DNA from 4 places in the Streptomyces sp. NPDC002055 genome. Region 1 is predicted to be linked to each of the others. Evidence: riboswitches for the same ligand, from Rfam matches in the RefSeq annotation. Region 1 holds a riboswitch; each other region holds the start of a gene.

Evidence for each region. Region 1 has a riboswitch for cobalamin ahead of ABT112_RS29010 (ribonucleoside-diphosphate reductase subunit alpha). Riboswitches for the same ligand answer to the same signal wherever they lie in the genome.
Region 2: linked by a shared signal. The riboswitch ahead of ABT112_RS24610 (ABC transporter substrate-binding protein) and the one ahead of ABT112_RS29010 (ribonucleoside-diphosphate reductase subunit alpha) in region 1 are both predicted to bind cobalamin.
Region 3: linked by a shared signal. The riboswitch ahead of ABT112_RS16430 (SCO2321 family membrane protein) and the one ahead of ABT112_RS29010 (ribonucleoside-diphosphate reductase subunit alpha) in region 1 are both predicted to bind cobalamin.
Region 4: linked by a shared signal. The riboswitch ahead of metE (5-methyltetrahydropteroyltriglutamate--homocysteine S-methyltransferase) and the one ahead of ABT112_RS29010 (ribonucleoside-diphosphate reductase subunit alpha) in region 1 are both predicted to bind cobalamin.

The regions. Positions count from the first base shown of each region.
Region 1 is NZ_JBEOXS010000064.1:1,584-6,409, forward strand. It holds gene mctP (monocarboxylate uptake permease MctP) at 1-602, shown strand, start outside; gene ABT112_RS29005 (thioesterase family protein) at 758-1,135, opposite strand; cobalamin riboswitch at 1,340-1,463, shown strand; gene ABT112_RS29010 (ribonucleoside-diphosphate reductase subunit alpha) at 1,614-4,007, shown strand; gene ABT112_RS29015 (ribonucleotide-diphosphate reductase subunit beta) at 4,007-4,826, shown strand, end outside.
Region 2 is NZ_JBEOXS010000044.1:5,424-10,249, reverse strand. It holds gene ABT112_RS24620 (ABC transporter ATP-binding protein) at 1-719, opposite strand, end outside; gene ABT112_RS24615 (FecCD family ABC transporter permease) at 716-1,690, opposite strand; gene ABT112_RS24610 (ABC transporter substrate-binding protein) at 1,767-2,768, opposite strand; cobalamin riboswitch at 2,805-2,982, opposite strand; gene ABT112_RS24605 (NAD(P)/FAD-dependent oxidoreductase) at 3,213-4,652, shown strand.
Region 3 is NZ_JBEOXS010000023.1:8,669-13,494, forward strand. It holds gene ABT112_RS16420 (aldehyde dehydrogenase) at 1-587, opposite strand, end outside; gene ABT112_RS16425 (Strvi_7410 family MBL fold metallo-hydrolase) at 840-1,895, shown strand; adenosylcobalamin-variant (AdoCbl-variant) riboswitch at 2,033-2,127, shown strand; gene ABT112_RS16430 (SCO2321 family membrane protein) at 2,302-3,666, shown strand; gene ABT112_RS16435 (SCO2322 family protein) at 3,910-4,593, shown strand; gene ABT112_RS16440 (CbiQ family ECF transporter T component) at 4,590-4,826, shown strand, end outside.
Region 4 is NZ_JBEOXS010000044.1:50,213-55,038, reverse strand. It holds gene ABT112_RS24820 (helix-turn-helix domain-containing protein) at 1-340, opposite strand, end outside; gene ABT112_RS24815 (helix-turn-helix domain-containing protein) at 477-1,721, opposite strand; gene ABT112_RS24810 (ATP-binding protein) at 1,878-2,297, shown strand; cobalamin riboswitch at 2,397-2,584, shown strand; gene metE (5-methyltetrahydropteroyltriglutamate--homocysteine S-methyltransferase) at 2,755-4,826, shown strand, end outside.

The DNA of each region.
Region 1 (4,826 bases):
TCGGCGCGCTGGTTCCGGCGGCCATCATGTCCATCGCCGCCGCCAACCTCTTCACGCGGAACATCTACAAGGACTTCCTCAAACCGGACGCGACGCCCGCCCAGGAGACCAAGGTCTCCAAGCTCGCCTCGCTGCTGGTCAAGGTCGGCGCGCTGGCCTTCGTCCTCACCATGGACAAGACCGTGGCCATCAACTTCCAGCTGCTGGGCGGTATCTGGATCCTCCAGACGTTCCCGGCCCTGGTGGGCGGCCTGTTCACCCGGTGGTTCCACCGCTGGGCGCTGCTGGGCGGCTGGGCGGTCGGCATGATCTACGGCACTCTCGCGGCGTACGGGGTGCCGAGTCCGACCAATCCGGCACAGAAGCACTTCGGCGGCAGCGCGGACGCCATCCCGGGGATCGGTGAGATCGGTTACATCGGCCTCACCGCGTTCGTCCTCAACGCGCTGGTCACGGTGGTGCTCACCGTCGTACTGCGGGCGGTGAAGGCGCCCGACGGCATCGACGAGACCACCGCGGCCGACTACACCGCGGACGCCGGTGAGCCGGGCGTGGAGACCGAACTGCCGCCGGCCACCGCGGGGGCGCCGGGCGGGCACTGACCCCGGCCGGTATCCGGCTCGACGCGAGCCTGCGGGCCGTCGCCTCCGACACGGGGGCGGCGGCCCGTCGGCGTGTCCGGGAGCGCCGCAAGCGGGGCACGGGCGGGCGGTACGAGCAGTGCCGGGCGGGAGCCGGGCGGACAGGTCGGGCGGCCTCAGAGACGCGCCAGGAACCGGTCCCGGTCGACGATCACCCGGGTGATCTCACCGGTGGCCAGCAGCCGGCCGGCGCCGTCCTGGGCGGCCACGGTGAACCGCACCAACCGGCCGTCGAGGTAGGTGACTTCCGCGGTGGCGGTGACGGTCGCCCCCACCGGTGAAGCCTTGAGGTGGTCGACCTGGACCCGGGTGCCGACCGAGGTGCGGCCGGGCTCCAGCGCGCCCGCGAGCGCGTCGACGGTGGCGGCCTCCAGCAGGGCCAGCAGGCCGGGGGTCCCCAGGACCGGGAGGTCGCCGCTGCCGAACTCCGCGGCGGTGTCGGCCTCGCTGACGGTGCGTTCCGCGGAACCCCGCGCGCCGGTCCTCAACGTCATGCCGGACAGGCTAACCGACGCGCCGGGTGACCCCGGCGGGTGATCCGCGAGCGATCCCGAATGGGAATCCGGGCGGCCCGCGGGACGCGCTGCCCCGTCCTCCCGGGCCTCGGCGCCGTTACCACATCTGTTCCCCTGCAAAGCGCACCACCCGAACCCCTGACACAAGATGTGGTGTTGCGTGCGGACCGCGACACAAGATGTATGCTCTTGCTCGCTGTCGTCGCAGGGGAATCCGGTGCGAATCCGGAACTGTCCCGCAACGGTATGAATGCGCTGGAAATGCGCACTTCCAAGTCCGAGGACCTGCCGGCGGCCTGCCCGGATCGACCGACCCGGGCGACGATATCGTCCGGGCCTCGCGGGTTGGGCCGGTGGACGCTGCGCGGTGCGCTGCCCTGTTCCGGGGTGAGGTGTGCCCGTTCGGCGCCCGTCGTGTCCGTCCGTGCGGCCCCAGCCGAGCGAGGGAGAGCACCACGTGACCATCGCGCCCGCCGATCCGGCTTCAGCCGTCGCACCGGTGACCGAGGCCGACGGCCCCGGCACCGCGCTGCTGCGTACCCTGACCGACCTCACCGCCGATCTGCCCGCGACCGACCCGGGCCGGGTCGCCGCCGCCGCGCTCCGCGGCCGCCACGCGGGCTCCGACGAGGCCGAGTTGCGGGAGCTGGCGACCGAGGCGGCCGCCGGCCTGATCGCCGAGGACCCGGAGTACTCCCGGCTCGCCGCGCGCCTGCTCACCCGGGCGGTCGCCGACGAGGCCGCGAGCCAGGGAGCGGTCTCCTTCTCCGCCTCGGTCGCCACCGGTCACCACGAGGGTCTGATCGCCGACCGGACCGCGGAGTTCGTCCGCGCCCACGCCTCCCGGCTCGACACGCTCGTCGAGGTCGCGCTGGCCGACGGCGCCGACGACCGCTTCGGCTACTTCGGACTGCGCACGCTGCACAGCCGGTACCTGCTGCGCCACCCGATGACCCGCCAGGTCATCGAGACCCCGCAGCACTTCATGCTCCGGGTGGCCTGCGGGCTGGCGGAGGACGGTTCGGACCGCGCCGTCGACGAGGTCGCCGCGCTCTACCGGCTGATGAGCCGGCTGGACTACCTGCCGAGCTCCCCCACGCTCTTCAACTCCGGCACCCGGCACCCGCAGATGTCCTCCTGCTACCTGCTGGACTCCCCGCTGGACGAGCTCGACTCCATCTACGACCGCTACCACCAGGTCGCCCGGCTCTCGAAGCACGCGGGCGGCATCGGCCTGCCGTACAGCCGGGTCCGCTCCCGCGGCTCCCTGATCCGGGGCACCAACGGGCACTCCAACGGCATCGTGCCGTTCCTGCGCACCCTCGACTCCTCGGTCGCCGCGGTCAACCAGGGCGGCCGGCGCAAGGGCGCGGCCTGCGTCTACCTGGAGACCTGGCACGCGGACCTGGAGGAGTTCCTGGAGCTGCGCGACAACACCGGTGAGGAGGCGCGCCGCACCCACAACCTCAACCTGGCCCACTGGATCCCGGACGAGTTCATGCGCCGGGTCGAGGCCGACGCCGACTGGTCGCTGTTCTCCCCCTCCGACGTGCCGCAGCTCGTCGACCTGTGGGGCGACGAGTTCGACGCCGCGTACCGGGCGGCGGAGGCCGCCGGGCTGGCGCAGCGCTCGGTCCCGGCCCGCCAGCTGTACGCCCGGATGATGCGCACCCTCGCGCAGACCGGCAACGGCTGGATGACCTTCAAGGACGCCGCCAACCGCGCCGCCAACCAGACCGCGGAGCCCGGCCGGGTCATCCACTCCTCGAACCTGTGCACCGAGATCCTGGAGGTCACCGACGACGGGGAGACCGCCGTCTGCAACCTCGGCTCGGTGAACCTGGGCGCCCACCTGGGCACGGACGGGGAGATGGACTGGGAGCGGCTGGACGCCACGGTGCGCACGGCCGTGACCTTCCTCGACCGTGTGGTGGACATCAACTTCTACCCGACCGAGCAGGCTGCGGCGTCGAACGAGCGGTGGCGCCCGGTGGGCCTGGGCGTGATGGGCCTCCAGGACGTCTTCTTCCGGCTGAAGCTGCCCTTCGACTCCCCCGAGGCGTCCCGGCTCTCCACGCTGATCGCCGAGCGCATCATGCTGGCGGCCTACGAGGCCTCCTGCGACCTCGCCGAGCGGCACGGCCCGCACCCGGCGTGGTCGGCCACGCGCGCCTCGCGCGGCGTGCTGCACCCGGACCACTTCGGGGTGGAGCCGACCCTGCCGGAGCGCTGGGCGGCGCTGCGCGCCCGGGTCGCGGCCACCGGCATGCGCAACTCCCTGCTGCTCGCCATCGCGCCGACGGCCACCATCGCCTCGATCGCGGGCGTGTACGAGTGCATCGAGCCGCAGGTCTCCAACCTCTTCAAGCGCGAGACGCTGTCGGGTGAGTTCCTCCAGGTCAACTCCTACCTGGTGGAGGAGTTGAAGGAGCTGGGCGTGTGGGACGCCCAGACCCGGGAGGCGCTGCGGGAGTCCAACGGCTCGGTGCAGGAGCTGAACTGGATCCCGCAGGAGATCCGGTCGCTGTACCGGACGGCGTGGGAGGTCCCGCAGCGCGCACTGATCGACATGGCGGCGGCCCGTACGCCCTACCTCGACCAGAGCCAGTCGCTGAACCTCTTCATGGCCTCCCCGACCATCGGGAAGCTCAGCTCGATGTACGCCTACGCCTGGAAGAAGGGCCTGAAGACCACGTACTACCTGCGGTCGCGCCCGGCGACCCGGATCGCGCGCGCCGCGGGCGGCAGCGGAGCGGCTGCCGCGCCGATCCCCGTCCAGCAGACGGCCGAAGCGGCGGACGCCGTCGCCTGCTCCCTGGAAAACCCCGAGTCCTGCGAGGCCTGCCAGTAATGTCCACCCACACCACCGAGATCGCCGCGGACTCCACCGCCGAGAAGAACCTGCTCGACCCGGGCTTCGAACTGACCCTGCGTCCGATGCGCTACCCGGACTTCTACGAGCGCTACCGCGACGCGATCAAGAACACCTGGACCGTGGAGGAGGTCGACCTCCACTCGGACGTGGCCGACCTCGCCAAGCTCTCCCCCGGTGAGCAGCACATGATCGGGCGGCTGGTCGCGTTCTTCGCGACCGGGGACTCGATCGTCGCCAACAACCTGGTGCTGACGCTCTACAAGCACATCAACTCGCCCGAGGCGCGGCTCTACCTCTCCCGGCAGCTCTTCGAGGAGGCCGTCCACGTCCAGTTCTATCTGACGCTGCTGGACACCTACCTCCCCGACCCGGACGACCGGGCCGCCGCCTTCGCCGCGGTGGAGAACATCCCGTCCATCCGGGAGAAGGCGCAGTTCTGCTTCCGCTGGATGGACTCGGTCGAGAAGATGGAGCGGCTGGAGTCCCGGGAGGACCGCCGCCGCTTCCTGCTCAACCTGATCTGCTTCGCGGCCTGCATCGAGGGGCTGTTCTTCTACGGCGCCTTCGCGTACGTCTACTGGTTCCGCTCGCGCGGTCTGCTGCACGGCCTGGCGACCGGGACGAACTGGGTGTTCCGCGACGAGTCGATGCACATGGACTTCGCCTTCTCCGTCGTGGACACCGTCCGCGAGGAGGAGCCCGACCTCTTCGACGAGGAGATGGGCCAGCAGGTCACGGCGATGCTGGAGGAGGCCGTGGAGGCCGAGCTGCAGTTCGCCCACGACCTGTGCGGCG
Region 2 (4,826 bases), on a different contig from region 1:
AGCATGTCCTCCGTCAGCACGGCCGCGGGCGGACCGCAGGCCACCGCCCGGCCCTCGGCCAGCACGTGGATCCGGTCGCAGTAGTAGGCGGCGAGGTTGAGGTCGTGCAGGGCCAGCAGGTTCGTGGTGCCGAGGGCGCGGACCAGGGAGAGGACCTCCAGCTGGTGCCGGATGTCGAGGTGGTTGGTGGGCTCGTCCAGGACGAGCAGCGCCGGGTCCTGGGCCAGGGCCCGTGCGACGAGGGCACGTTGGCGCTCGCCGCCGGAGAGTTCCTCGACGTGCCGGTCCGCCAGGCCGTCCGCGCCGACCCGGGCGAGGGCGTCCCGCACCCGGGCGGTGTCGTCGGCGGTGTCGGTCTCCCAGAAGCGTTTGTGCGGGGACCTTCCCATGGCGACCATGTCGCGGACCGTCAGCCCGAAGACGGCACCGGCGTCCTGTGGGACGGTGGCGATGCGCTGGGCCCGGCGCTTGGTGCCGAGTTCCGCCATGTCCCGGCCGTCGAGGAGGATGCGGCCCGCCGTGGGCCGCAGCGTGCCGTAGACACACCGCAGCAGGGTCGTCTTGCCGCTGCCGTTGGGGCCCACGAGGCCGACGGTCTCCCCCGGCCGGGCCTCGATGTCGACGGAGTCCAGGATCGGACGCCCGTCGGGGGCGCCGTCGACGCGGAAGGAGACGGCCTCGGCCCGCAGTTCCGCGGGCGCCGGAGTCCGGGCGCTCATCCGGTGATCCCTTCGGTACGGGAGCTGCGGCGCAGCAGCCACAGGAAGCAGGGGCCGCCGGCCAGGGCGGTGAGCACGCCCACGGGGACCTCGGCCGGGGCGGCGACGGTCCGGGCCAGCAGATCGGCGAAGATCAGGAAGGCGGCGCCACCGAGGGCCGACACCGGGAGCAGGGCGCGGTGTCCGGCCCCGACGGCCATCCGGGCGGCGTGCGGCACCACCAGGCCGACGAAGCCGATGGCTCCGCTGACGGCCACGAGCACCCCGGTGACCAGCGAGGCGAGGACGAACACGGCCGCCCGGAACCGTCCGGTGTCCAGACCGAGGACGGTGGCCCCCTCCTCGCCGACGAGCAGCAGGTCGAGCGGCCGGGCGAGGGCCATCAGCACGGCGGTGCCGACGGCGAGGGCGACCGCGGGCAGGAGCAGTGCGTCCCAGCGGGCGCCGCCGAGACCGCCGAGGGTCCAGAACAGCACGGCCCGCAGGTGTTCGGCCTCGGCGGCGGTGACGAGCACCAGGCTGGTGAGGGCGGAGAGGATGTACTGCACGGCCACCCCGGCCAGGACCAGCCGGCCGGTGGTCATCGTCCCGCCGCGGCGGGCCATGGCGTAGACGGCGACGAGAGCGCCGAGCGATCCCACGAAGGCACCGGCCGGCAGGGCGAAGGAGGTTGCTCCCGCGCCGAGACCGAGCACCACCACGAGGACCGCGCCGGTCGAGGCGCCCGAGGAGATGCCGAGGAGGAAGGGGTCGGCCACCGGGTTGCGGACCAGGGCCTGGAGGACGGTCCCGACGACGGCGAGTCCGGCGCCGACGACAGCGCCGAGCAGGACCCGCGGCAGCCGGACGTCACGCACTATCGTGGTGAACGGACCGGCCCCGGTGTCCCCGGCGAGGATGCGCAGCACGTCGCCGGCGGGGATCCGGACGGGTCCCAGGGCGAGCCCGGCGACCGCCGCCACGGCGAACACGGCCGCGAGCCCGGCGAGGACGAGGGAGCAGCGGAGCCGGCCCGCCGGGGTGCGCGGTATTCGGCGGAGCACCGGACTAGCCGCCGTGTCCGGGGTGGAGCTGCCGGGCCAGTGAGTCGACCGCCTCGGGCACCCGCACGCCGAGCACGGCGGAGGACAGTGGCAGCACCGCGAAGCGCTTGTTCCTGATCGCCGGGACGTCGGCCAGCGCCGGGTCCCGGAGCAGCCGCTTCTTCTTGGCCGCCACCGGGGTGCCGCCGTAGTCGTAGATCACGATCACTTCGGGACGCCGCTGGACGACCTTCTCCCAGGAGACGTCGCCGAAGGTGCGGTCGAGGTCGGCGAAGACGTTCCGGCCGCCGGCGAGGCGGACGATCTCGTTGCCGATGCCCTTGCCGCCCGCGGTGAACGCCGCGCTGTCGCCGCTGTCGTAGACCAGGACGGACGGCCGGTCAGCGCCCTTCAACCGCTTGGCCGTGGCCGCGAGTTGCCGGTCCTGGCGGGCCAGGAGGGCGTCGGCCCGCTCGGGGACGCCGAAGGTGCGCGCGGTCTCGCGGATCTCCTGCCGCAGCCGGTCCACCCGCACCGGACCGCGGCCGCAGCTCTCGATGTTGAGCCGGGTGTGCACCCCGCTCTTCTCCAGCGAAGCGCGGTCCCGGCCCTCGCTCTTGTCGAAGGCGCTGGTGTAGCCGCCGTAGACGAAGTCGGGCCCGGCGGCGATCAGCTTCTCGTACGAGGGGTACTTGTCGGACAGGACGTCGACGCCCCGGTAGGCGTCCCGGAAGCGGGGCAGCACCCGGTCGTCGAGGTAGGCGGTGCCGGCCAGCCGCTTCTCCAGGCCCAGGGCGAGCATGACCTCGGTGGCGTGCTGGTTCAGGGTGACGGCCCGCTTCGGCGGAGCGGTGAACGTGGTCTTCACACCGCAGTTGGTGACGGTGTACGGGAAGCCCTTCGCGGCGGCGGGACGGCCGTCGGCGGGCGGGTCGTCCGTGGGCGCGAGGCCGCAGCCGGTGAGCGGGAGCAGCAGCAGGGCCGCCGTGATGGTCCGGACGCGCAGTGACCCCGGGAACCGGGACATGGGCATGCCTCCTCCGGGGGATCCGCGTCCCCTGGTCGGTGCTGAAGGCGGCAGTCCGGTGTCTGACTCCCGGGGAGCGGCCCGTCCCGGCGCGGTGCGCCGTGCGGCACACCACCGTTCGAAGCGGCTTCCCGGTCACAGTGGCGGGACCGTGCCGGAGTCGCACCGGCTTCCCTGGTTCCGCCGCCTCGTGAACACCCGCATTCTGTCAGAGCGCGATCAGCCCGCCCAGGGCGCGGGCCCGTGACCTGCGCCGCTCGTCGCCCTGCGGGAACCGCGCCCGTGGGGGACGGCGCCCGCCCGGGACGCGGCAGGCCGGAGCGGCCGCTGTTCTCCGCCGCCCGGTGCCGACAGGGTGTTCCGGTACCGAGCGGGGTTGTGCGGGCCGGGCCGGCACCGCCTACGCTGAACGGTCTGCGACCACCGGGAATGCGGGGCCCACGGATGAACCACGGCCGGACCTCACCTCGTACGGCGCCCTTGGCGGACGGCTTCGTCAACGGCGGTGTCTCCTTCTGGTACCGGGACGGCGGCCCGCCCGGGCGCCGGCCCGCGCTGCCCGGGGACCGCGACTACGACGTGGCGATCGTCGGCGGCGGCTACACCGGTCTGTGGACGGCGTACTACCTCGCCCGGGACCGGCCCGGTCTGCGGATCGCCGTGCTGGAGCGGGAGTTCGCGGGATTCGGCGCCTCCGGACGGAACGGCGGCTGGCTCTACCACGGCTTCGCCGGGGCCCGGGAGCGTTACGCCGCGCAGCACGGCCGGCCCGCGGTGCGGGAGATGCAGCGCACCCTGTTCCGGTCCGTCGACGAGGTGATCTCGGTGGCGCACGCCGAGGGCATCGACGCGGGCATCCACAAGGGCGGCATGCTGCGCGTCGCGGTCGGCCCCGCGCAGCAGGCGCGACTGCTGGCCGCTGTCGAGGACCAGCGCGCCTGGGGCTTCACGGAGGCGGACCTGCGGCTGCTCGACGCGACGGAACGGGCGGAGCGGGTGCCGGTGGCGGGGGCGTCCGCGGCCGCCTGGACACCGCACGCCGCCGCCGTCCAGCCCGCGGCGCTGGCGTCGGGGCTGGCCCGGGCGGTGGCCGCCCGCGGAGTCGACATCCTGGAGGGCACCACGGTCACCGAGATCCTCCCCCGCAACGCCGGAGGGCGGGCCACCGCCCGCACCGACCGGGGCAGGGTGACCGCCGACTATGTCATCCGGGCGACGGAGGGGTTCAGCGCGAGCATCACCGGGCTGCGCCGTCAGTGGCTGCCGATGAACAGCTCGATGATCGTCACCGAGCCGCTGTCCGACGCGGTGTGGGAGCGGATCGGCTGGCGGAACCGGGAGGTGCTCGGCGACACGGCCCACGCCTACATCTACGCCCAGCGCACGGCGGACGGCCGGATCGCCCTCGGCGGCCGGGGAGTTCCGTACCGCTTCGGTTCGCGCACGGACACCGGGGGCGTCACCCGGCCGCAGACCGTGGACGCCCTGTGGCGCGCGCTCGTCAGGCTCTTCCCGCCCGCCGCGGACTCCGCCGTGGAGCACGCGTGGTGCGGTGTCCTCGGCGTGCCGCGCGACTGGTGCTCCACGGTCCGGCTGGACCACACCACCGGTCTGGGGTGGGCTGGCGGCTATGTGGGCAGTGGGGTGACGACGTCCAACCTGGCGGGCCGTACGCTGCGGGACCTCCTGCTGCGGCAGGACACCGACCTGACCGCGCTGCCCTGGGTCGGGCGGCAGGTGCGGCCCTGGGAGCCGGAGCCGCTGCGGTGGGCGGGGGTTCATCTGATCCACGCCCTGTTCCGGGCCGCGGACCGGCGGGAGAGCGCCGGCCTGCCGCACACCTCGGCGTTCGCCCGGCTGGCGGGGGTCATTTCGGGGCGGTGAGCGGCGCCGGGCGGGGGCCGCTCGTCCCCGCCGTCGGCCCATCGCCCCGGCCTCTTCTCCTGAACTTCTCCTGAACTTCTCCTGAACGGCGGCCGCCTGGAGGGCCGTTCAGGAGAAGGGGTTCCCCGTGACGCCGCCCCCGACAGCGCCCCGGCCCTCCACAGGGCATCTCCC
Region 3 (4,826 bases), on a different contig from region 1:
GCGGCGATATCGGCGAGCAGCCAGGCGTCGAGCGGGGTCTCGGGCGACGGCTTGAGGATCACCGAACAGCCGGTGAGCAGCGCGGGGCCGAGCTTCGCGGCGGCGACGAACTGCGGGACGTTCCACGGGACGACGGCCGCGACCACCCCGACCGGCTCCCGCCGGACGAGGATCGGCCCGAGCGCCCCCTGCCGGCGCTCCTCCTGCGCGGTGTCCCGGGCCACGGTGATCGCCGCGTCCCACACCATCATCGCGCCGAGGGCCTGGGCGAGGACGCTCCAGGCGTAGGGGGAGCCGTTCTGCGCGCTGATGGTCCGGGCGATCTCCTCGTGCCGGACGGCGATCGCGTCCTTGATCCGGGTGACCACCTCGATCCGTTCGGCGAGGGGCGTACGGGCCCAGGGCCCGTGGTCGAAGGCCTCGCGGGCGGCGGCGACGGCGCGGTCCACATCGGCGCGCGAGGCGTGCGGCACGCGCCCGATGACCTGCTCGGTGTGCGGCGAGACCACCTCGATCACGTCCGGGCCGAGCGGGTCCACCCACGCGCCGCCGATGAACAGCTGTCCGTGCTCGATGAGGTCGGTCATCGCCTCTGCCTCCCCGCCGTCCGGCCGGCCCGCAGCGAGCGGGGCCGCTCGAGAATGGTCTGCCGCAGCAAGTATCTGACGCAGCATCAGAACTGATACCAGTTCCCGTTACAGTGGGCAATGCGTCGGCCGTCTCCCGCCCGCGGGGCTCCGGTCCGGCCGGCTGCGGTGGAGAACGCGTTTCACCGCTCGCTCGGGGCACGGGACCAGGCGGGGAATCCGCTGGGCGAGGGCTCCATGGAGGAGGGCTCCATGACGGAACCGGCTGCTCCGGTGACCGACCACGGCGGCGGGGTGTGGAGCATCCCGGTGCCGATCCCCGACAACCCGCTCGGCCACACCCTGGTGCACCTCCTGGACACCGGCCGCGGACCGGTTCTGATCGACACCGGCTGGGACGACCCGGCCTCCTGGGACACCCTCGTAGCCGGTCTCGCGGCGTGCGGGACGTCGGCCACCGAGCTGCACGGCGTGCTCGTCACCCATCACCACCCCGACCACCACGGGCTCTCCGGGCGGGTGCGCGAGGCGTCGGGGGCCTGGATCGCGATGCACCCCGCGGACACCCGGGTCGTGCGCCGGGTCCGCGCCGCCCGGCCCGCGCTCTGGCTCGACCACCTGATCGGGAAGCTCGAGGCGGCCGGGGCGCCGGAGGACCACCTCCGTCCGCTGCGCGCGGCCCGGTCCTCCGGCCGGGACCCGGCGCTGCCCGGCCTGCGGGCCGCACTGCCCGACCGCGCCATCGTCCCCGGCGAACTGCTCGATCTGCCGGGCCGGAGACTGCGGGCCGTCTGGACACCCGGACACACCCCGGGCCATGTCTGTCTGCACCTGGAGGAGGACCATCCGGCCGCCGGGCGGACCGGCCACGGCCGGCTGTTCTCCGGCGACCATCTGCTGCCCACCATCAGTCCGCACATCGGCCTCTACGAGGACCCCGACGCCGTCACGGCCACCGACCCGCTCGGCGACTACCTCGACTCCCTGGAGCGGGTCGGTGCCCTGGCCCCGGCCGAGGTGCTGCCCGCCCACCAGTACGCCTTCCCGGACGCGGCGGCCCGGGTGCGGCAGCTCCTGGCGCACCACGAGGCACGGCTGGCCGGGCTGCGAGATCTCCTCGGGACCCGCGCGCTCACCCCGTGGCAGCTGGCCGAGGCCATGGAGTGGAACCGGCCCTGGGAGCAGATCTCCCCCGGGTCGCGGAACATCGCCGTCTCCGAGGCGGAGGCCCATCTGCGGCGCCTGGTGACGCTGGGGAGGGCGGAGCCGGTCCCGGGCAGCGGGCCGGTGGAGTACCGGGCGGTGTGAGGGGGCGGGCGGCGGATGGTGAGAGGCGCGTGCGGGGCCGGCGGGTATTCGGACCGGTTGCGAGGTGCCCGTGGCGGCACGGCGCATCGGGCGCCCATGGGCCTCCTTGCTACGGGCCGGTAGAGTGTGCCAGTCGATACCGCATCCCTCAGGGGAAAGCCGGTGCAATTCCGGCACTGACCCGCAACCGTGAGGCGCCGCTACGGCGTCGAGTCGGAGTGCCCTGGCGGATGTGACCGGCTCCTGTCTCCGGACGGGCCGTCCCACGGCCGCGCCCGGAGGCCGGCACCGTCGAGGAATACGGAGCCGGAGCCCGGTGCCCCGCCGCGTGCGCACGCTCCCGTACGCACGGCCGCGCGGTGCGCAGCGGATCCGGCCGCGTCCGCTCACCGAAAGGCACCGCCCGATGCTGCATCACCCCGGGGAGATATCCCCGCGCCCCCGGCCGGGCGGTCTCCCCCGGCACAGCAGACTCCGTCGCGCCGCCGCGCTGACGGCCGTCTCCGCCGCCCTGTGCGTGACCGCCGCTCCGGCCGCGTTCGCCGCCGACTCTCCGAAGCCCGCGGCCCCGGCGAAGCTCCCGGCCGGGCTGTACGGCACCAAGGACCCGAAGTTCGACGCCGTCTGGCGGCAGTCGGTGGCCCTGATCGCCCAGGACACGGTGAAGGTCACGCCGGCCCCCGAGGCCGTGGACTGGCTCGCCGGCCAGCAGTGCGCCTCCGGCGGCTTCGCGGAGTTCCGCGCGGACGCCGGCAAGGAGTGCGACAAGAAGACTCCGGTGGACAGCAACGCGACCGGACTCGCGGTGCAGGCGCTGGCCGCGGTCGGCGGCCACGGCGACGCCGTGAAGAAGGCCGCGAACTGGCTGAAGTCCGTGCAGAACGAGGACGGCGGCTGGAGCTACCTCCCCGGCGGCCCGAGCGACGCCAACTCCACCTCGCTGGTGATCGGCGCGCTCGTCGCGGCGGGCGAGAAGCCGGAGGACGTCACGGCGGGCAAGAAGCCGGGAGAGAAGTCCGGCAAGAAGTCCGGCACAGCGGGCAAGTCGCCGTACGACGCGCTGCTCACCTTCCAGCTCGGCTGCGACGACAAGAAGGGCGAGCGCGGGGCGTTCGCCTTCCAGCCGGACAAGAAGGGCAAGCTCGCGCCGAACGCCGACGCGACGGCTGCCGCGGCGCTCGCCGGGCTCGGCAAGGGCCTCGTCGTGGCGGCGCCCGCGAAGGCCGCCGAGAAGGCCGAGCCGCTCGACTGCGGCTCCTCGGACGCGCAGGACACCCGCGAGCCGGACGAGGCGGCCGGCGCCGGCGCCGCGTACCTCGCGGAGACCCTGCGGAAGAGCGACGGGCACCTGTCCACGCTCGCCCCGGGTGCCGACAAGCCCACGCCGGACTTCGCCAACACGGCGGACGCGGTGACGGCCCTGGCGGCCGGCGGCCACCAGGACGCGGCACGCGCCTCGCTGACCTGGCTGGAGCACCACGCGAAGGCCTGGTCGAAGGACAACCCGGCGGGCCTGGGGGCGCTGGTCCTCGCCGCCCACGCGACCGGCGCCGACCCGCGGGACTTCGGCGGGCAGGACCTGGTGCGGCAACTGAACGCCACCGGCCCGAAGCCGGCGGCGCAGGCCCCGGCAGAGGGCGGCGACGCGCAGGACACCAAGGAGGAGGGGAACGGTTCGGGCGGTATGTCGACGGCCTGGACGGTCGGCGCGTTCCTGGTCGCGGGCATCGGGATCGGCTTCCTGATCAGCGGCCGCAAGAAGAAGGCCTAGACGATGGTGGTGGGCGTGCGCGGTCCGGCGGACCGGGGCGAGAACGGGACGGTGCCGGGGATCGGGGACGAACACGGATCCGGGCTCGCGTCCAGGCTCGCGTCCGGACTCGCATCCGGACTCGGCTGTGAGCACCGGCCGGGATTCCGGGCTCTGTTCCGGATGTGGTTCCGGTCGTCGTTCCGGGATTCGCTCCGGGATTCGTTCCGGCCGCGGTCCGGCCGGCCGGCTCCGGCCCGGGGCGTGACGGCTGTCGCGACCGTCGCGACCGTCGTGGCCGGGGCCGTGCTCGCCGTCCTCGGCGCCGCGCCCGCCCACGCCCAGGGCTACCGCTACTGGTCGTTCTGGGACCGGAAGGGCGAGAGCTGGGTGTACGCCACCCAGGGCCCGGCCACCGAGCGCCCCGCGGACGGCGAGGTGCGCGGCTTCCGCTTCGCCGTCAGCGCGGATTCCAAGGATGCCGAACAGCCGCGCGGCTCCGCCCGCTTCGGCACCCTCTGCGCCGATACCTCCGCCAAGGCGGGCAGCAAGCGCGTCGCGGTCGTGCTGGACTTCGGCACGGCCGCGGACGCGCCCGACGGCGAGCGCCCGCCGGCCCCCCGTACGGAGTGCGCGAGCGTCCCGGAGGACGCGACGTCCGCGGAGGTGCTGGCCGCGGTGGCGAAGCCGCTCCGGTACGACTCCGGCGCCCTGCTCTGCGCCGTCTCCGGCTATCCGAAGAAGGGCTGCGGCGAACAGGTCGCCGACGGCGGGGGCAGGGGCGGCAAGCGCGGCTCCGCCGAGGAGTCCGTGTCCGCGGGCTCCCCGTCCTCGTCGGAGGCGGACGGCGGTGACGACGGCCCGTCCGTCGGGCTGATCGCCGGCCTCGCCGCCGTACTGGCCCTCGGTGCCGCCGGCGGGTGGCAGGCCCGTCGCCGCCGCGGATGAGTAGCGAGCACGGCCGGGCACCCGCACGGGCCCCGGAGACGGACACCCGGACCGCCGCACCGGCACAGCGGTCCCGCACCGGGTGGCGGGTCCGGACAACGCTGCTCCCCAAGGGCGGGCGGGCTCCGGAAGCGACGCGCAGCAACGCCCTGCACGCCGGGGCGTGGTGGCTGTGGGCCCTCGGGCTGGCCACCGCCGCGTCCCGGACCACCAACCTGCTGCTGCTGGGGCTG
Region 4 (4,826 bases), on a different contig from region 1:
CGTGGCGGTTGTCGTGCGCGAGCAGCCACCCCACGGCGTCCTGCACGTAGGTGTCCGGCGCACGGTCGGCGCAGACCTGTGGCTCGGCTTCGCCCCGGGCCCGCGCGGCTTCCCGCTCCAGGCCGTCCAGTGGCACCGCGAGCACCTGCGCGAGCGGTGGTAACCAAGCGTCCGGGATGTGCCCGCCGCGCTCCCACCGGGAAACCTCATGACGCGTCAAGGTGGTGATCCCGGCAGTGACGCACAACCGGAGCGCCAGCGAGCGCTGCGAGAGACCCGCGCGCTTGCGCAGGCCCGCCAGATGGGCGCCGAACCGGGCGCGTCTCGCTTGGTCGTTCATGCAGTGCCTCCCTGCGACCAAGCTACTCGTCCTGGCCCCTCCCCCTGGCCTCCCGTGCGGCCCCTCCCCTCGATCGGGAACGCCGGTTACCTGAACGCACAGCGCCCCGGCGACCGTGCGAGCCGGAGTGGCCCCGTCACGCAAGCAACAGATGTCCGAAGTCGGCCAGCACCTCGCGCACCTCCGGCACGTCCTCGAACTCCTTCAGGCGGCGCAGCACCGTTCGGGCCCGCTCCGCCGTGCGCTCCGACGTCAGATCGCCGGACGTGTCGATGACCCGACGCGCTTCGTCGGCGGCTTGCTCGGGCTCGTTGGCGTCGGCCAGCGCCACCGCCAGCCACGAGCGGTACAGCGCCATCTCCCGGGCGTGGGTGGCGTCGTAGCGCCCCAGCACGTCCCGCAGCAGTGGCACCGCGCGCAGCGGGCGGTGCAACTCGGTGAACACCCGGGCGTCCATGACCTCCAGTTCTTCGCGGCTCACCCAGTACGCCCAGGTGGGCGCCGGGGCGCCGTCCGTGGTGTCCAGGGCGGCGTGTGCCTCCCCGAGTGCCCGGAGAGCCGGTCGGTGTTCTCCCACGCGGGTGTGCGCCCACGCCACGCGGTCCAGGAACAGAGCGCGCGTCGCGGCCGGGGCGTCCGGTCCGGCCTCCGCCACCGCCGCCTTCGCCAGCTCCAGGCCCTCGCGTTCCCGGCCGCTGTTCGACAGGTGATAGCCGAGACTGCCCGCGAGCTGCGCCACGAGCACCGCGTCCCCGGCCTGCCGGGCCGCGGAGATTCCCAGCCGGTAGGCCCGTTCCGCGTCCGCGCCGCGCCCGGCGTCGGAGGCGATCCAACCTGCGATCTGCCCCAACTCCCCGATCCGGACCAACAGGCCCCGTCCGGTGTCCTCGGAGTGGTGGGACTCACGGAACAGGCGCACCGCGGCACGCAGCTCCCGGAAGGCAGGCACGATCAGGTCTCCCCCGGACAGCATGTCGTCGGCCAACCGGAGGCCGTGCACGCGGGCGGCCAAACCGTCCACGGCGGCGGTACCGACCCGGCGCCCGCAGGGACCGGACCGCTCCAGTGCGTCCCCGTCGGGCAACAGATCTGCCAGGGTGGCCGCGACCCCGGGAAGGGCGGCCCGGGCGTCGCCCCGGGCGTATGCGGCGGCCTGTTCGAGCTCATACAGCGGCACACCGAGTACCTGAGCGAAGGCGGGAAGCCACACGTCCGGAATCCGCACACCGCGCTCCCACCGGGAGACCTCGTTCCGGGTGATCGACTGGGCGCCGGAGACAGCGCACAGCGTCGCGGCGAACCGGCGCTGCGAGTGACCGGAGTGCCGCCGCAGTCCGGCGAGGTAGGCGCCGAACTCCCGCCGCCGGTCAGTGCTCGTCATTCCGGCCCCCTTCCGCATTCCGTATCCATGGTGGCCCCTCCCTGGCCCCCTGGTTGGCTCCTCCGCACGATCGAGCAGACCGGTTTCCTGAACGCACAGCGCCCCGGCGGCCGTGCGACCGGCCCGGGGCCCGGCCGATCCGAGAGAGCAACCGACATGCCGCAACCCACGACTCAGGCGCGCCCGACCGGCTGCCCCGGGTACAGCGAGACCCTGCCGCGCGAGCCCGTGAGCGCCGCGGCCGCCCGGCGCCTGGTGCGCGTCGCACTCGCCGCCTGGGGACTGGACGAGTTGTCCGACGACGGCGCCCTGATCGTCTCCGAGCTGGTGTCCAACGCCGTCCGGCACGCGCGCAGAGAATCCATCCGGGTCGTCGTCGACCGCCCCGAAGCGCGGCGCGTGCGGATCGGCGTCGTGGACTTCTCCCCGGCCTGTCCAGTGCGCGGAAACCCCAGCGCCACGGATGAGAACGGGCGCGGCCTCGCGCTCGTGGGGGAGTTGGCGGAGGTCTGGGGGACCGACCCGCTGCCGTGGGGCAAGCGGGTGTGGGCCGAGTGCGCTCTCAACGTCGACTGACTCCGGCCCGTGGACGGCGTCGGGCCGGAGACCGCGGGCGCCGGTCCGGCATGTGAACGGTGCTGACCACGGCGCCGGACGGGGCTAGGGTGGCCGGTGCAGCTGGTTCGCCGTGTCCGCCAGGCAGGGCGTCGCAAGAGGGAACCCGGTGGAATTCCGGGACTGCCCCGCAGCGGTGAGTGGGAACGACCGCCGTCATACGCACTGGGTCCGACGGGCCTGGGAAGCGACGGCCAGTAGGGGTCTGCCCGGCAGACGTGCCCGCGAGTCCGAAGACCTGCCCGTTGCCCGTGCGCCCACCCGGCGCGCGGAGATCCCGGTGACCTCGAGGGCGGGTCGGCGCACGGAAGCAGGCGGGTACCGCGGCAGCACCGCGTACGGCCTGTCCTCCGGTCGTCCCTTCGCGCCCTCGGCCCGTGCCGGGGTTCTCAGGAGCACACTCGCGAAGGAGAGTTCTGTGACCAGCACATCCGCAGCCGCGCCCGCACGGGCCACCGTGCACGGCTACCCGCGACAGGGCCCGGACCGGGAGCTGAAGAAGGCCGTCGAGGGCTACTGGAAGGGCACGGTCACCGCCGGCGCCCTGCACGACACCGCGGCCGGGCTGCGCCGTTCCCAGTGGCGGCAGCTCGCCGAGGCGGGCCTGGACGAGGTCCCCACCGGCGGCTTCTCGTACTACGACCACGTCCTGGACACCAGCGTCATGGTCGGCGCGATTCCCGCCCGGCACCGCGCGGCCGTCGAGGCCGACGCGCTGGACGGCTACTTCGCGATGGCGCGCGGCACTCAGGACGTCGCGCCGCTGGAGATGACCAAGTGGTTCGACACCAACTACCACTACCTGGTGCCGGAGCTGGGCCCGGACACGGTGTTCACCGCCGACCCCGGCAAGCAGACGGCCGAGCTGCGGGAGGCCCAGGCTCTCGGTCTCGCCGCCCGTCCGGTGCTCGTCGGGCCGGTCACCTATCTGCTGCTGGCCAAGCCCGGGCCGGAGGTGCCGGACGACTTCGATCCGCTCACCCTGCTGGACCGGCTGCTCCCGGTCTACGCCGAGGTGCTCGCCGCGCTGCGGGCCGCCGGGGCGGAGTGGGTCCAGCTGGACGAGCCCGCCCTGGCCCAGGACCGCACCCCGGCCGAGCTGAACGCCGCCGCCCGCGCCTACCGGGAGCTCGGCGGCGCGACGGACCGGCCGAAGCTGCTGGTGGCCTCGTACTTCGACCGGCTGGGCGAGGCGCTTCCGGTGCTCGCCAAGGCACCGGTCGAGGGGCTGGCCCTGGACTTCACCGGCACCGCCGCCGGCAACCTGGAGGAGCTGGCGGCGGTCGGCGGACTGCCCGGCAAGCGGCTGGTGGCCGGTGTGGTGAACGGCCGCAATGTGTGGATCAACGACCTCGGGGCGTCCCTGACGACACTGGGCACCCTGCTCGGCCTCGCCGGCCGGGTGGACGTCGCGTCCTCCTGCTCGCTGCTGCACGTGCCGCTGGACGCCGCGGCCGAGCGGGACATCGATCCGCAGATCGCCCGCTGGCTCGCCTTCGCCCGGCAGAAGACCGCCGAGATCGTCACCCTGGCCCGCGGGCTGACGCACGGCACCGGCGCCATCACCGCCGAGCTCGCCGCCAACCGTGCGGACCTGGCCTCCCGCACCGGCTCGCCCCTCACCCACGACCCGGCGGTGCGCGCCCGCGCCGCGGCGGTCACGGATGCCGACGGCCGGCGGTCGGCGTCGTACCCGGAGCGCTCGGCCGCCCAACGGGCCCATCTGGGGCTGCCGTTGCTGCCGACCACCACCATCGGCTCGTTCCCGCAGACGGGCGAGCTGCGCACGGCACGCGCCGAACTGCGCGCCGGCCGCATTGACGGCGAGGCGTACGACAAGCGCATCGCTGCCGAGATCCAGGAGGTGATCGCCTTCCAGGAGCGGGCCGGAATCGACGTGCTGGTGCACGGCGAGCCCGAACGCAACGACATGGTGCAGTACTTCGCCGAGCGGCTCACCGGCTACCTGGCCACCCGGCACGGCTGGGTCCAGTCCTACGGCACGCGCTACGTCCGCCCGCCGGTCCTGGCCGGCGACATCTCCCGGCCGGAGCCGATGACGGTCCGCTGGACCCGCCACGCCCAGTCGCTCACCGAACGCCCCGTCAAGGGCATGCTCACCGGCCCGGTCACCATGCTCGCCTGGTCCTTCGTCCGCGACGACCAGCCGCGCGCCGAGACCGCCCGGCAGGTCGCCCTCGCCCTCCGCGAGGAGGTGAAGGACCTGGAGACGGCCGGGACTTCGGTGATCCAGGTGGACGAACCGGCGCTGCGCGAGACGCTGCCGCTGCGCTCGGCCGACCGGCCGGAGTACCTCGCCTGGGCCACCGAAGCCTTCCGGCTCGCGACCAGCGGGGTCCGTCCGGACACCCAGATCCACACCCATATGTGCTACGCCGAGTTCGGTGACATCATCCGGGCCATCGACGACCTGGACGCCGATGTGATCAGCCTGGAGGCCGCCCGCTCCCACATGCAGGTCGCCGGGGA